2 regions of the Streptomyces sp. NPDC047049 genome follow, and region 1 is predicted to be linked to the other one. Evidence: riboswitches for the same ligand, from Rfam matches in the RefSeq annotation. Region 1 holds a riboswitch; the other holds the start of a gene.

What was found. Region 1 has a riboswitch for cyclic di-AMP ahead of ABZ851_RS12760 (C40 family peptidase). Riboswitches for the same ligand answer to the same signal wherever they lie in the genome.
Region 2: linked by a shared signal. The riboswitch ahead of ABZ851_RS29685 (M23 family metallopeptidase) and the one ahead of ABZ851_RS12760 (C40 family peptidase) in region 1 are both predicted to bind cyclic di-AMP.

What each region holds. Positions count from the first base shown of each region.
Region 1 covers NZ_JBEYVM010000004.1:285,295-293,085, reverse strand. The annotation lists gene ABZ851_RS12780 (alpha/beta fold hydrolase) at 1-179, opposite strand, end outside; gene ABZ851_RS12775 (TetR/AcrR family transcriptional regulator) at 266-829, shown strand; gene ABZ851_RS12770 (ATP-dependent Clp protease proteolytic subunit) at 1,925-2,560, shown strand; gene ABZ851_RS12765 (hypothetical protein) at 2,566-2,874, shown strand; cyclic di-AMP (ydaO/yuaA leader) riboswitch at 3,153-3,352, shown strand; gene ABZ851_RS12760 (C40 family peptidase) at 3,357-3,830, shown strand; gene ABZ851_RS12755 (LysE family transporter) at 3,932-4,600, opposite strand; gene ABZ851_RS12750 (LysR family transcriptional regulator) at 4,672-5,604, shown strand; gene ABZ851_RS12745 (8-amino-7-oxononanoate synthase) at 5,623-6,849, opposite strand; gene bioB (biotin synthase BioB) at 7,006-7,791, shown strand, end outside.
Region 2 covers NZ_JBEYVM010000018.1:117,801-125,591, reverse strand. The annotation lists gene ABZ851_RS29700 (GNAT family N-acetyltransferase) at 1-1,482, opposite strand, end outside; gene ABZ851_RS29695 (HPr family phosphocarrier protein) at 1,707-1,988, shown strand; gene ABZ851_RS29690 (GntR family transcriptional regulator) at 2,294-2,983, opposite strand; gene ABZ851_RS29685 (M23 family metallopeptidase) at 3,249-4,028, opposite strand; cyclic di-AMP (ydaO/yuaA leader) riboswitch at 4,041-4,196, opposite strand; gene ABZ851_RS29680 (pitrilysin family protein) at 4,409-5,791, opposite strand; gene ABZ851_RS29675 (pitrilysin family protein) at 5,830-7,170, opposite strand; gene ABZ851_RS29670 (DNA topoisomerase IV subunit A) at 7,470-7,791, shown strand, end outside.

The DNA.
Region 1 (7,791 bases):
GTCAACAGGGCGGCGAGCAAGGCGAAGACGTAAACGGCGAAAACGACCGTCAAGGTGAACGCGGAGAGGTCCCACAGGCGCTGATAGACCGGGTAGAGGGGGGACGGCGCCGAAGCGGCCGTGAGCGTGGCCGCGCCCACGGCCCCGGCCAGGAAGAACGAAACTGAACGGTTGAGCACGCGATCTCCAGCAAAAAGCAATGATCTTTGCTTTAACTCGGTGGCCCATCCTAGTAGAAGCAAAGATCTTTGCGTATGCTGGTGACGTGTCTCACCATGCAGCCGCCAGCCGCCCCGGAGGGCGGAGCAGTCGAGTACTGACCGCGATCTACACCTCGGTCGGTGAACTCGTGGGCGAGGGCGCCGAAAAGATCACGTTTCCCGTGGTCGCCGAGCGGGCCGGAGTCAACCCGACGACGCTCTACCGACGCTGGGACAGCGTCCACGCTCTCCTTGAGGAAGTCGCTGTCGCCGCCCTGACCCGGGACGGTGAGTCAGCGCCCGACACCGGATCCCTCCAGCAGGATCTGACCGAGTGGGCGCAGGTCATCGCCCGCGACATCACACGTCCCCACCGAGCCCGATACCTGCGCGCGATGGTGTCGGCCCGCACCGAGATCGTCGCGAGTTGCCCGGTCACGGAGAAACGGCGCGAGCAGGCATCGGAGGTGGTGAGCCGGGCCCGCGAACGCGGTGAGAAGACACCGAGCGTCCCGCAGATCCTCGACCATGTCATCGCGCCTCTGTACCACCACGTCGTATTCGCCTTGCCCGTCGATCGCGAGTACGCGCGACGTCTGGTCCGCGATGTTCTGGCTATGGCTGAGTGACAGGCTGTCCCGCACATGCTGGACGCGCTGCTGGACCTGCACGGCGGCGTGAGCCGGAGACGGTGATGCCCGACCCACCTCGGTACCGATGTTCCCCGAGGCCGTCTCAGAAGCGGTCCTTTGCCCGAGCAAGATCAAACGTCACGGCCCGGCGGACGCGAAGCGCCGTTCTGGTTCCCGGAACTCGTTCTCACGCAAAGGTAATTCGGGGCACTTCTGAGAATGACAGCATGCCGGGCATGACGGCCCCTCAAGAAGCCTCCCCGAGCGACGCGGAGGACGTCCAGCGCCACCCCTGTCCGCGCTGCCGGGCCGAATGTGGAGACCGTGGACTTCGACAGCGCCGCGTCGGAACCGGGGGCTTCGGCGAGGGTGTTCTCCACGTCCCAGGTGGACAGGCCGCGGACGAACGAGGCGATCACCGGCGACTCCAGCACATTCGCCCGAGTCACCGCGGCGCCGAACAGACGCGAGCGAACGCCTCCGTGGTGCCCCGCACCCTGGGACGGGCCACCGTCACCGGTCCGGACGTCGTCTTGATGGCCACCTCGCGACGCCCGTTGCGGCGCCCGGCCCGCACCACCGGTCCGGCCCCCTCCGTCTCACCGGCCTCACCCTCAGCGGCGGCACCGGCGCACTCGCCGTGACGCACCTGGAGCTTGCCGAAGGGCCCAGGTCCCACTTGATGTCGGCCAGGTCGAGTCTGCATGCCTCGCTCACCCTGTGCCCGACCTGCGACATCAGTTTCGATGCGGTGTAGTTCCGTGCGTGAGGGCGAACTTGCGGCAGGTCGCCAGCCCGCCACCCCAGCCGGTGAACAGCGCCTGGCCACGGGCTCGGCCGGCGGGATCCGCAGGGCGGCGTCCTTGGTTACCCGCGGGCGGTCCGTCCCGTCGAGCGAGCATCGACGACCCGCCCGGTCATCCGAAGGGTCTCAACCTTGTGCCGCAGTTCGAGGAGAAGCTGTGAGATATCCGCCCTCAGCGAACAGTTAAAACTGCCTCTGACCTGGGACTTGTAACTGATCACCAGGATCTGCTGTCATTCTGACGGAACGTACGTCCTGTACATTTTTTACGGAGGAGAGGAGCAGACATGCTGCGACCGACGGCCCGCTATGTCCTTCCGGAGTTCACCGAGCGCACCGCCCAGGGGACGCGCACCATGGACCCGTATTCCAAGCTGCTCGGCGAGCGCATCATCTTTCTGGGCACCCCGATCGACGACACCTCTGCCAACGACGTCATGGCGCAGTTCATCCACCTCGAACACGCCGCGCCCGACCAGGACATCTCGCTCTACATCAACTCCCCCGGCGGCTCCTTCACCGCGATGACCGCCATCTACGACACGATGCATTTCGTGTCGTGCGACGTGGAGACCGTCTGCCTGGGGCAGGCCGCCTCGTCCGCCGCGGTGCTGCTGGCGGCCGGCACTCCGGGCAAGCGGCTGGCGCTGCCCGGCGCCCGGGTCCTGATCCATCAGCCGTCGTTCAGCGAACCCGTCCAGGGACAGGCCAGTGACCTGCAGATCCAGGCGACGGAAATGCTGCGCACCCGCGACGTACTGGAAGAGATGCTGGCGAAGCACACCGGGCAGACCCGCGAGCGGATCGCCACCGATATCGAGCGCGACAAGATCTTCGACGCCCCCGCCGCCCAGGAGTACGGCCTGATCGACCAGATCACCCGTAACCGCAAGCTGTCGGCGCTCCGGCCCGGGGCGCGGTGAGCCCGATGCTGCCGCCCGAACCACCACCGCTGCCCGCCCTGACCCGCGCGGAGGGGGAACTCATCGACAGCTACCTGGAAGTGATCGACCTGCTGGGCCGGATCAATCCGGCCCGCTGCGGGGGCACCTACAGCGGGCTGCGCGCCGCCCAGGCGCTGGTCGGCAAGGCCACCCGGCTGCGGGACGCCCTGACGCTGATGCACCAGCGGGGCGAGACCGAACTGCACCGCGCGACGCTGACCCGGGCACTGCGGGTGCTGGACGGTGAGCGGCGGGCCGGACTGGTGACGATGCCGCCACCCGAGGAAATCTGACCCGGCGCACGCTCCGAGGCTGCGCATACGGCGTAGCCTCCGCCCCCGATCTGAGGAGGCGACGAATTGCGCGGCGCGGACCCAATTCCTGCGGTCTCGGATGTTTCGCCCCTGGTCCGCGGGGTGCAACGCTCCGCGCCGCGGCACCTGAGGGAACAAATCTAACCATTCGGGCCAATTGTGACCCATCTCACATACGGCATTTTCAACTCGGAATTCGGCTGCCAGGTGCGTGACGATCCCTTCGACGACAAGACCCCGCCACAGCGACGGGGCGGTCCGGACGGGCGCCTAATCCCGCCGCCGTGCCGGACGTCCGGTCGACGAGGTGGACCGGCGGGAGCGGAGGACCCGAGCAGGACGGGGTCCCGGCCTACACGGCCGAGGGCTCCTTGGGGTGAAGCCGTACGCACGGCCGGGCATCTTCGCCTGCCCGAACCCGACAGGTCTTCCTTCGCAGGCGGCTGACGAAGGGTTTGCGCATGACCATGCGCATGCATACGCCGAATCTGCTGGCGCGCGCCGGCACCGTCACCGCTCTGACGCTGGTCACGCTCGGCGGGACCACCGTTGCGCCAGGAGCGGCCGGGAACGCCGAAGCCGCATCCGTGTCCGCCCATGCGCTGCGGATCGCGGCTTCCCAGAGCGGAGCCCCCTACCGGTACGGCGCCCAGGGGCCGCACGCCTTCGACTGTTCGGGGCTGATGCTGTACTCGTTCAAACGCGCCGGCCGGTTGCTGCCACGCACCGCCGCCGCACAGTACGGCCGCACCCGGCACATCCCGCCCGGCGCGCGCCGGCGCGGCGATCTGGTCTTCTTCCATTCGCGCAGCGGCATTTACCACGTCGGCATCTACGCGGGCCGGGGCCGGATGTGGCATGCGCCCAAGGCCGGGAGCGTGGTGCGGCTCGAACGGATCTGGAGCCGTTCGGTCTGGTACGGGCGGGTGGGCTGATCCTGCGCATTCATCTCACGATCGGTCAATTGCCGGTGCGTTCGGCAGATTTCCCCCGTGCCCACCGCACCCCGTGAATAGCCCTGGGCGCACCACCTCCCTCAGGACAGCGCCAGCTCGACGAGCAGGATGCCGCCCAGCGCCGTGAGCAGCGCTCCGGTGGTGGCTTCCAGGGCACGGGCCACCGAGGGGCGGCGCAGCCAGACGCCCAGCCGGTCGACCAGCAGGGCGACGGCGGGGAACCAGACCAGCGCCATGGCGACGACCATCGTGGCGAGCAGCAGCGTACGGGGCAGCGCGGGCGCTCCCGCCGGAACGAACTGCGGGAGCAGGCTGAGGAAGAGCACGGGTGCCTTCGGGTTGAGCGCATTGGTCAAGAAGCCCTGGCGCAGACTCCGCGTGGTGCCCAGGAGGGCGGTGTGCGGGCGGCCGTCGGCCGGGGTGCCCGCCGCCGTGCGGGCCGTGCCGTCCGTGGTGGCCGCCGGGCGCCGGACGGCCGCGATCAGGGCGCGGGTGCCGAGGTACAACAGGTAGCCGCCGCCCAGGAGTTGGACCGCGCCGAAGAGCGCGGGCACGGCGACCAGCACCGCCGCGAGCCCGGCCACCGCCAGAGCGGTGTGCACCAGCAGCCCGCCCGCGACTCCGACGGCGGCCGCCACCCCCGCCCGGCGCGAATCGAGCGCATGGCGCACCACGACCGCGAAATCCGCGCCCGGCATGGCGACCATGCCCGCGGCGACTCCGGTGAAGGCGATCAGCTGTCCGTCCATAGGAGCAGCTTCGCCGGTCGGAGGCTTTAATGGGTATTGGCAATGTTCTTGGTGAGCCTGAAGAGATTCTTATGTACGACCCCACCCGGCTGGCCGCCCTGGTAGCGGTGGCGGAGGCCGGTTCGATCACCCGCGCCGCCGCCCGGCTGGGCTACACCGCTCCGGCGCTCTCCCAGCAGCTCGCCAAACTGGAGCGGGAGGCCGGGGCGGCCCTGCTGGTGCGCCACCATCGCGGTGCCCGGCTGACGGCGGCCGGTGAGCTGCTGCTCGTACGGGCCCGGCGGGTCCTCGACGAACTGGACCAGGCGCGGCACGAGCTGTCCCGGCTGGCGGGGCTGTCCGGCGGGCGGCTGCGGGTCGGCACGTTCATGACCGCCGGCACGCATCTGCTGCCGCCCGCGCTCAGCGCGTTCCGGCGGGCCCACCCCGATGTGGAGCTGAGCGTGACGGAGTACGTCCCGCCGCAGGCGAGCGCGGCGGTGGCGCGGGGTGAGGTCGATCTGGCGCTGACGCACGAGTATGTGCCCGGCGAGGCGATGCCGGCGCCGGAGGGCGTCCGTCTGGAGCCGCTGCTGACCGAGGAGCTGGTGCTGGTCACCGCGCCCGGTCATGCGCTGTCGGCGGGCTCCGGACGCCTGCCGCTCGCCGAGCTGGCCGGTCAGCCGCTGGTCAGCATGGCACCGGCCAACCCCAACCGGCGCGGGGTGGAGGCCGCGCTGGCGGCCGCCGGGGCGAGTGTGGCGGTGCGCTGTGAGTCGCCGAGCTATGCGGTGGTGTGTGCGCTGGTGAGCGCCGGGCTCGGGGTGGCGGTGGTCCCGGAGATGGTGGCGGAGGGGTCGATGACACCGCTGGGAGTCCGCCGGGTGGACCCACCGGAACTGCACCGCCGGATCTCGGTGGCCTACCGCCCCGGAGGCACCCCCGCCGCGGACACCCTGCGCGCCCTGCTGCGCGGCGCCTTCCTCCGCCACTCGCCCGGGACGCCGGACACCGCCTGGGGCTGACTCCGCGCGGCGCCGGCTTCAGACCGTCGGCGCGGTGGCCACGATGGTGTCGACCGCCGTGTCGAGCTGTTCTTCCGTCAGGTCCGCGCGGGCGGTGAGCCGGAGCCGGGAGATTCCGTCGGGGACGGACGGCGGGCGGAAGCAGCCGACCGCGAGTCCGGCCGTACGGCAGTCGGCGGCCCAGCGGAGCGCCGTTGCCGGCGACGGGGCGCGGACCGAGATCACAGCCGCGTCGGGACGTACCGCCGTCAGGCCCGCCGCGGTGAGCCGGTCGTACAGCCCCTGGGCGACCGCGACGGCCCGGGTGGCGCGCCGGGGTTCGCGGCGCAGCAGCCGGAGCGCGGCGAGGGCGCCGCCGACCGCCGCCGGGGCGAGACCTGTGTCGAAGATGAACGACCGGGCGGTGTTGACCAGATGCTCGATGACCCGGGCCGGGCCGAGCACCACACCGCCCTGGGAGCCGAGCGACTTGGAGAGCGTCACGGTGGTCACCACGTCGCCGTCGCCGGCGAGACCGGCCGCCCACGGCGCGCCGCGGCCCCCTTCGCCCAGCACCCCCAGTCCGTGTGCGTCGTCGACGAGAAGTCCGGCGCCCCGTGTCCGGCAGGCCTCGGCCAGCGCGGGGAGCGGCGCGGCGTCCCCGTCGACCGAGAACACCGAGTCGGTCACGACGAGTGCCCGGCCGTCGTGGCCGGTCAGCGCGGCGCGTACGGCCAGCGGATCGGCGTGCGGGGCCACTTGGGTACGCGCCCGGGAGAGCCGGCAGCCGTCGATGAGCGAGGCGTGGTTGCCGGCGTCGGAGACGATCAGGGAGCCGGGGGCGGTGAGCGCGGTGACCGCGGCGAGATTTGCGGCATAGCCGGAGGACAGCACCAAAGCGGCCTCGAAGCCGCAGAACGCCGCGAGTTCCGCCTCCAGCCGGGCGTGCAGCTCGGTGCTGCCGGTGACCAGCCGGGAGCCGGTCGCGCCGGCGCCCCAGCGGTGCGCGGCCTCGGCAGCGCCGCGGGTGACCTCGGGGTGCCGGGCGAGGCCGAGGTAGTCGTTGCCGGCCAGATCGAGCAGCGGGGAGTCGGCCGGACGGGGGCGCAGGGTGCGCACCAGCCCGGCGTCACGGCGCTCCGCACTGGCCACATCCAGCCAGTCGAACGCCGCGTCGTACGCCGGGCGGGCCGGCTCGGCACACGGCTCGGCGGGCCTCGCCGGGGGGGTGTCGCTCAGCAGCGGCGGGGCGGAGTCCTGCGGCATCGGCGTCCTTCGTCTGTCGGCCTCGATTGTGGGCTGTCGATAGACGTTAGCGGTCGTTCCGCAGGCCCACGGTGTGGCGATACACACACCTCGATCGCGGCACCTTGTGGGAATCCTCCTTGGCCGGGGGCGGTGGCGTAGGCCAGGATCAAGGCCATGGACCTGCTGAGCACACTGGTGGACAAGGGACTCCGGCGCGAGTTGCCGACCCGCGAAGAGGCGCTGGCTGTATTGGCCACCTCCGATGACGAACTGCTCGATGTCGTGGCCGCGGCCGGAAAGGTGCGCCGCCAGTGGTTCGGGCGGCGGGTCAAACTCAACTATCTCGTCAACCTCAAGTCGGGCCTGTGCCCCGAGGACTGCTCGTACTGTTCGCAGCGGCTGGGGTCGAAGGCGGAGATCCTGAAGTACACCTGGCTCAAGCCGGACGACGCCTCCAAGGCGGCCGCCGCGGGGGTCGCGGGTGGCGCGAAGCGGGTCTGTCTGGTGGCCAGTGGCCGCGGCCCGACGGACAAGGACGTGGACCGCGTCTCGGAGACGATCTCCGCCATCAAGGAGCAGAACGAGGGCGTGGAGGTGTGCGCCTGCCTCGGTCTGCTCTCCGACGGCCAGGCGGGGCGGCTGCGCGCGGCGGGCGCCGATGCGTACAACCACAACCTCAACACCTCGGAAGCCACTTACGGCGACATCTGCACCACCCACGACTTCTCGGACCGGGTGTCCACCGTCCAGCAGGCCCAGGCGGCCGGCATGTCCGCCTGCTCCGGGCTGATCGCCGGTATGGGCGAGAGCGACGCCGATCTCGTCGATGTGGTCTTCGCGCTGCGCGAGCTGGACCCGGACTCCGTTCCGGTGAACTTCCTGATCCCCTTCGAGGGCACCCCGCTCGCCAAGGAGTGGAACCTCACCCCGCAGCGGGCGCTGCGCATTCTGGCGATGGTG
Region 2 (7,791 bases), on a different contig from region 1:
CGTGTCGACGCGGATCACGCCGGCCTGGCGCATCAGGGCGGCGACGGTGCTGTCGGGGACCCGGACCGTGGGCACGGCGTGACCGGGCGGAGCCGTGCCGTTGTGCCGGGCCCCCTTGGCGACCACGACCGGTTTGACGGCGGCGGTGCGGCGGGCGAGCCGGGCGAATTTGCGCGGGTTGCCGATGGATTCCAGGTAGAGGATCACGACATCGGTGTCCGGGTCGTCGTACCAATACTGGAGCAGGTCGTTGCCGGAGACATCGGCGCGGTTGCCGGCCGAGACGAAGGCGGAGATGCCGGCGATCCCGCCGTCACCGGGGCCGCGCGCATGCAGTCCGCTGAGCAGGGCGATACCGATGGCACCGGACTGGGTGAACAGGCCGATGTGGCCGGCGCCGGGCATCCGTGGGGCGAGGGAGGCGTTCAGCCGGACGTCGGGGGCGGTGTTGATCAGGCCGAAGGCATTGGGCCCGATGAGCCGCATGCCGTACGAGCGCGCCTGGCGGAGCAGGGCGCGCTGCCGCTCCCGGCCGTCCGGGCCCGCCTCGGCGTAACCGGAGGACAGGATCAGCACGCCCTGGACGCCGTGTTCGCCGCAGTCGCGGACCACGTCGGGGACGCTGTCCGCGGGGACGGCGATGACGGCGAGGTCCACCGGGTCGGGGATCTCCCGCAGGGAGCGGACGGCCGGCACCTCTTCGGGCCGCAGCCGCTGCGTGTCTTCGGGGAAGGCATGGTTGACGGCGTACACCCGGCCCGTGAAGCCGGATTCCAGGAGGCTGCGCAGCGCGGTATGCCCGACACCTCCGGGGGCGCGGCCGGCACCGATGACGGCGACCGAGCCCGGGGCGAGCAGCCGCTGTACGGAGCGGGCCTCGGCACGCTGCTCGCGGCCGCGCATCACGGCCATGGACTGCTCGGTCGGCTCCAGATCGAACTCCAGGCGGACCACACCGTCTTCGAAGGTGCGCTTGTGGGTGTAGCCGGCGTCCGTGAAGACCTTGATCATCTTGGAGTTCGCGGGAAGCACCTCGGCGGCGAACCGGCGGATGCCTCGCTCGCGGGCGACGGCCGCGATGTGCTCCAGGAGGGCGGAGGCGACACCGCGGCCCTGGTGGGCGTCCTGGACGAGGAAGGCGACCTCGGCCTGGTCGTCCTCGGGGCTCTTGGCCGGCAACCCCTGGTCGTTGATCCGGTCGTAGCGGACGGTGGCGATGAACTCGTCGCCGACGGTGGCGGCGAGTCCTACCCGGTCGATGTAGTCGTGGTGGGTGAAACGGTGCACATCGCGGTCGGACAGGCGCGGGTAGGGCGCGAAGAAGCGGTAGTACTTCGACTCGTCCGAGACCTGTTCGTAGAAGGAGACCAGCCGCTCGGCGTCGGCGGGGGTGATGGGGCGGATCCGCGCCGTGCCGCCGTCACGCAGCACCACGTCGGCTTCCCAGTGGGTCGGGTATGCGTGGTCCTGCGGCTGGTGCATGCGGACAGCGTACGACCGGCCACCGACAACCGGCTCGGCGCGCGTACGCTCGGGATGCGGGGCAGGCTGAGGATGCCGTACGGACGTACGCTCCGGCTCGGCCCGCGGGACCTCCCCCGGGAAGACCAAGGGCCGCAAAAAGGCCAGGACAAAGGGCTGCCCAGCACTCCCGGCAGCGTGAGAGACTGGTCTAGACAACAGTCACGACTTTGAAGGGCAACACCATGGCAGAGCGCCGCGTCAATGTCGGTTGGGCCGAGGGCCTGCACGCCCGCCCCGCGTCGATCTTCGTCCGTGCGGCCACCGCCTCCGGCGTCCCCATGACGATCGCCAAGGCCGATGGCAACCCCGTCAACGCGGCCTCCATGCTCGCGGTCCTGGGCCTGGGCGCCCAGGGCGGCGAGGAGATCGTGCTGGCCTCCGACGCCGAGGGCGCCGAGGAGGCACTCGACCGTCTGGCCAAGCTCGTCGCCGAGGGTCTCGAGGAGCTTCCCGAGACCGTCTGAGTCCTCCAGGACTTCTGCTGCTGCGGCCCCGCCGCGGCGACCGGTGACCGGTTGCCGCGGCGGGGCCGTTTCGCTGTGCCCGGGATATCGGAGACGACGCCTCGATATCGGGGACGCAAAAAGAAAGCGTGCGCTAATCAATTCCTCCGATGCGGACCTATGGCAGCACGCAGGGCAGCGCAGCACTTATTGCCGGCACAGCACGCATGACGACACGCATACATACTGAATGCCGACGGGGACGAAACCGTAATCTCGCCCCCTCCCGAATCCCCTTCCGCACTTCTTTGTATACGGCGCGATTGTTAAGGGCGGGCGCGGACTGTGTTGACGGGCGGTTTCGGATCCCTCACCTCTGCCCTGGCGGGGCGCCGGAGCCGGTACACCGGGAGTGCGCGTTCGACATGAGCCGCCATCAGGGCACGGGCCCGTTCCGCGTCTCCGCGGGCCACCGCGTCCAGCACCGCGCCGTGTTCGTCCCACGACTCCCCCGTACGGGCGGGCAGTTCCACGGCGTACATCCACTCGATCTTGCGCCGCAGCTGGGTCAGCAGCGCCGTCAGGCTGGGGCTGCCGGCCGCCTGGGCCAGCGTCTCGTGGAACCAGCCGTCCAGTTGGCGCAGATCAGCCGGGCTGCCGTGACGGGCCCGCTCACGGCCTAGCCGTACCAGGCCGCGGAGCACCTTGAGGTGAGCCGGGCTACGGCGGACGGCCGCGCGGGCGGCGCCCAGCGGCTCCAACAGGGCGCGGACGTCGAGGAGATCGGCGGCCTCCTGCTCGGTGGGCTCGGCGACGCAGGCGCCCGCGTGGTGGCGGGTGGTGACAAACCCTTCGGACTGCAGGGTCCGCAGCGCCTCACGGACCGGCACCCTGGAAACGCCGTACCGGGCCGCAAGGATCTCTTCGATCAGCCGGCTCCCCGGCGCCAGCGCACCGGAGACAATGTCATCGCGAATCGCCGTGCACACCGCATGAGCGGAAATATGGCCTCGCATCTTCCGTGCCTCCGCCGTCATCCCCTGGAAACGCCGCCGATCGGCGCCTTTTCCGTGACTCTATTCGACCGGAACGCCTTTCCGGCGGACTCCGGTTATTCAGGGAAATTTTTTGGCCGGAAGTTGGCGGGAGGGCGCCGCATATCCCCGGCCCCACTGCCGGGGCGCCGGATACGCCGAAGCCCCAGCCGTGGAGCCGGGGCTTCGGGCGGACGCTCGGAGGGGGCGCGGCCCTATGAGGAGCGCGGGCGGACGGGGCGGAAGGTCAGACGTTGACGCCGTGCGAGCGCAGGTACGCGACCGGGTCGATGTCCGAGCCGTAGTCGGCGCCGGTGCGGGCCTCGAAGTGCAGGTGCGGGCCGGTGGCGTTGCCGGTGGCGCCGGAGAGGCCGATCTGCTGGCCCGGGGTGACGTGCTGGCCGACCGAGACGCCGAGCGACGACAGGTGACCGTACTGGGTGTACGTACCGTCGCTCATCTTGATCACGATGTTGTTGCCGTACGAGCCGCCCCAGCCCGCCTCGACGACGGTGCCCGTGCCGACGGCGTGGACGGAGGTGCCGGAGGCGGCGTGGAAGTCGATGCCGGTGTGGCTGCCCGAGGACCACAGGCCGCTGGAGGCCTTGTACGAGGTGGACACGTAGGAGTCGGCAACGGGGGCGACGAAGGTGTTGAGGCGCTTGCGCTCCGCCTCACGGGCGGCGCGCTCCTTGGCCTTGCGGGCGGCCTCGACGCGCCGCTTGGCCTCCTCGGCCTGCTTCTTGGCCACGGCCTCGGCCTTCGCCTTCGCCGCCGCGGCCTCCGCCTCGGCCTGCTGCTCGTCGGCCTGGGCCGCGACGTGGTTGGCGAGCTCGTCACCGAGCACCACGGCATGCTGCAGACCGGTGTCGTGGGTGCGGGCCTCGTCCGTGGCCGCCAGCGCCGGCGAGGCCACGGAGGCGACCACGCCGCCGGCCGCGAGGGTGGCTATGCCGGCGATGTTGCGGGGCGTCCTAACGGGGCGGCTCGTACGGCGGTGCTTCCCGGTGGCACGGATGAACGCCATGTACTGGCTTGTCCTTTCCCTCCTTCTCGCCTACCGGGTTAGCTGACGGGTTCGGAGCAGGAAGGTCTCCTACGGGCTCCTCCGGAGGGGAGCCCGATTCACCCCAAGGGACTCTGGGTCCCCGGCTCCCCTGGCTCGCGCCGTACGGGGACTCGGCGATGACTGTCCGGTGCCACGGTTGTGGCGGAGTTGTGACGAACAGCCGGACCGACGCTAAACGGGGCAACTTTCAATCGGCAAACAGAACCGCTTTTTTGTGCGGGATGCCACAAGAACCGAGGCACCGGCCGCAACAAACCGGACATACGGCAACTCCCGTGGCGGACCGTCGCCACGGGAGTTGCTTTGTCGATATGTGACCTTCCGTCACATGGCGGGGACTAGCCGCCGACGACCGTCACCTCACCGATGCCCAGCGCCTTGATGGGCTCGGCGATCTGCGCCGCATCGCCCACCAGGACCGTCACCAGCCGGTCCACGGGGAAGGCGTTGACGGCCGCCGCGGTCGCCTCCACCGTGCCGGTCTCCGCGAGACGGACGTACAGCTGCGCCTGGTAGTCGTCCGGCAGGTGCTGCTCCACCTGGTCGGCGAGGGTGCCGGCAACGGCTGCCGCGGTCTCGTACTTCAGCGGCGCGACCCCGACGAGGTTCTGTACGGCGACATCCCGTTCGTCGTCCGTCAGCCCCTCTGCCGCGAGGGTGCGCAACACCTTCCACAGGTCCTCGAGCGCCGGGACGGTGGAGGCGGTGTCCACCGACCCGCTGATGGCGAGCAGCGAGGCACCCGTGGCCCCCTCGGGGGACGTGGGGGCGGTGGAGCGCAGCACCTGGCCGAAGGCGCGCACCCCGTAGGTGTAGCCCTTCTCCTCGCGCAGAACACGGTCCAGACGGGAGGTGAGGGTGCCGCCCAGGCAGTACGTGCCGAGGACCTGCGCGGGCCACACCCGGTCGTGCCGGTCGGCGCCGATACGCCCGATGAGCAGCTGCGTCTGGACGGCGCCGGGGCGGTCCACGATCACCACGCGGCCGGTGTCGTCGGCGACGATCGGCGAGGCCTTCAGCGGCTCGGCCGACGAGCCACGCCACGCGCCGAGCGTCTCGGCGAGCGCGGCGTCCAGGTCGACACCGGTGAAGTCACCGACGATGACGGCAGTGGCCGTCGCGGGCCGTACATGGGCGTCGTAGAAGGCGCGCACGGCCGCGGCATCGACGCGCCCGACGGTCTCCTCGGTGCCCTGGCGCGGCCGCGACATACGGGACGTGGCCGGGAACAGCTCCTTGGACAGGGCCATCGCCGCGCGCCGGGCCGGGTTGGCGAGCTCGTGCGGGATCTCGTCGAGACGGTTGCGCACCAGCCGCTCGACCTCGCTCTCCGGGAAGGCGGGAGCGCGCAGCGCGTCGGCGAGCAGGCCGAGCGCGCGCGGCAGCCGGGACGCCGGCACCTCGAGGGAGACCCGTACGCCGGGGTGGTCGGCGTGCGCGTCCAGGGTGGCGCCGCAGCGCTCCAGCTCGGCGGCGAACTCCTCCGCGTCGTGCTTGTCGGTGCCCTCGGACAGGGCACGCGCCATGATCGTGGCGACGCCGTCCAGGCCCTCGGGTTCGGCCTCCAGGGGAGCGACGAGGTTGATCTCGACGGCGACGACCTGCTGGCCGGGGCGGTGGCTGGTCAGGAGGGTGAGCCCGTTGGGCAGTTGGCTGCGGTCGGGGGCCGGGAAGGCCCACGGCCTGGGTGCGCCGCCCTGGGGCTGCGGGTGAAAGTCCATGCTGCTCACGGGGGAATCGGCGTGGGTGGTGGCGTCGCTCACTGGTCCGCCTCCCCTTCCTCGGTGTCGGCGGCGTCGGTCGGCTCGGTGGGCTCGTAGACGAGCACCGCGCGGTTGTCGGGGCGCAGCCGGGCCTTGGCGACCGCCTGCACCTCCTCGGGAGTGATGTCCAGGACGCGCTGCACGGCGGTCAGCGCCAGCTGCGGGTCGCCGAACAGCACGGCGAAGCGGCACAGTTCGTCGGCGCGGCCGCTGACCGTGGCCAGCCGGTCCAGCCATTCGCGCTCCAGCTGGGCCTGTGCCCGCTCCATCTCCTCCGGGGTCGGGCCCTCGGCGGCGAAGCGGGCCAGCTCCTCGTCGACCGCGCGCTCGATGCCGGGGACCTCCACGCCGCCGGACGTCTTCACGTCCAGCCAGCCCAGCGAGGGCGCGCCGGCCAGCCGCAGCAGGCCGAAGCCGGCCGCCACGGCGCTGCGGTCACGGCGCACCAGCCGGTTGTAGAGGCGGGAGGACTCACCGCCGCCCAGGACGGTCAGCGCGAGGTCGGCGGCGTCCGCCTCACGGGTGCCGTCGTGCGGCAGACGGTAGGCCGCCATCAGGGCACGGGCGGGCACGTCCTCCTCGACGACCTCGCGCAGCTCGCCGCCGATGACGTCGGGCAGCGTGCCGTCCCGCGGCGCCTGCTTGCCGTCGTGCGCGGGGATCGAGCCGAAGTACTTCTCGACCCAGGCCAGGGTCTGCTCGGGGTCGATGTCGCCCACGATCGACAGGACGACGTTGTTGGGCGCGTAGTACGTCCGGAAGAACGCCCGCGCGTCCTCCAGGGAGGCCGCGTCCAGATCGGCCATCGACCCGATGGGTGTGTGGTGGTACGGGTGGCCCTCGGGGTACACCATGGCCGTCAGCTTCTCGAAGGCCGTGCCGTAGGGGACGTTGTCGTAGCGCTGGCGGCGCTCGTTCTTGACGACGTCGCGCTGGTTCTCCATGGACTCGTCGTCGAGCGCGGTCAGCAGCGAGCCCATGCGGTCGGCCTCCAGCCAGAGCGCGAGCTCCAGCTCGTGGGCGGGCATGGTCTCGAAGTAGTTGGTGCGCTCGAAGCTCGTGGTGCCGTTGAGCGAACCGCCGGCGCCCTGCACCAGCTCGAAGTGGCCGTTGCCCTTCACCTGCGCGGAGCCCTGGAACATCAGGTGCTCGAAGAGGTGGGCCAGGCCCGTACGGCCCTTGACCTCGTGGCGGGAGCCGACGTCGTACCACAGGCAGACCGCTGCGACCGGGGTCAGGTGGTCTTCGGAGAGCACCACGCGCAGGCCATTGGCCAGCCGGTGCTCGGTCGCTGTCAGGCCGCCGGAGCCGGCTTGTTCTGTGGCCGTGTGACCCATGGGCATGTACGTCCCTTCGATCCGCTTGCGAGGAAGTTCTGTCACTGTATGCAAGCGCGTCGGCATCTGGCGAAGTCACCGGGCGGCCGGCCCGGGACCTGCGCCGTGCGCGAGCCCGCAGGAGCTGAAGGGGGAGTCGCGGTCGGCGTTGTCAGTGGGGCGGTCCACAATGGTCCGCGTCAGACTCAGACATACTCGCGGGTCGATCCCTCAGCTGGTTGACCCGACTGGTTGACCGTTGTTCCGATGCCGCCTCCCCGGTATCGGCACTAGACGCAGCTAAAGGAGCCGCAGCCGCGATGGCCCGCCGCAGCACGAAGACCCCGCCGCCGGACGACTTCGAGGAGAGGATCCTCGACATCGACGTCGTCGACGAGATGCAGGGTTCCTTCCTCGAGTACGCGTATTCGGTCATCTACTCGCGCGCCCTGCCGGACGCCCGCGACGGCCTCAAGCCCGTGCACCGCCGCATTTTGTACCAGATGAACGAGATGGGGCTCCGGCCCGACCGCGGGTACGTCAAGTGCGCCCGCGTCGTCGGCGAGGTGATGGGTAAGCTCCATCCGCACGGCGACGCGTCGATCTACGACGCCCTGGTGCGCATGGCGCAGCCGTTCTCGA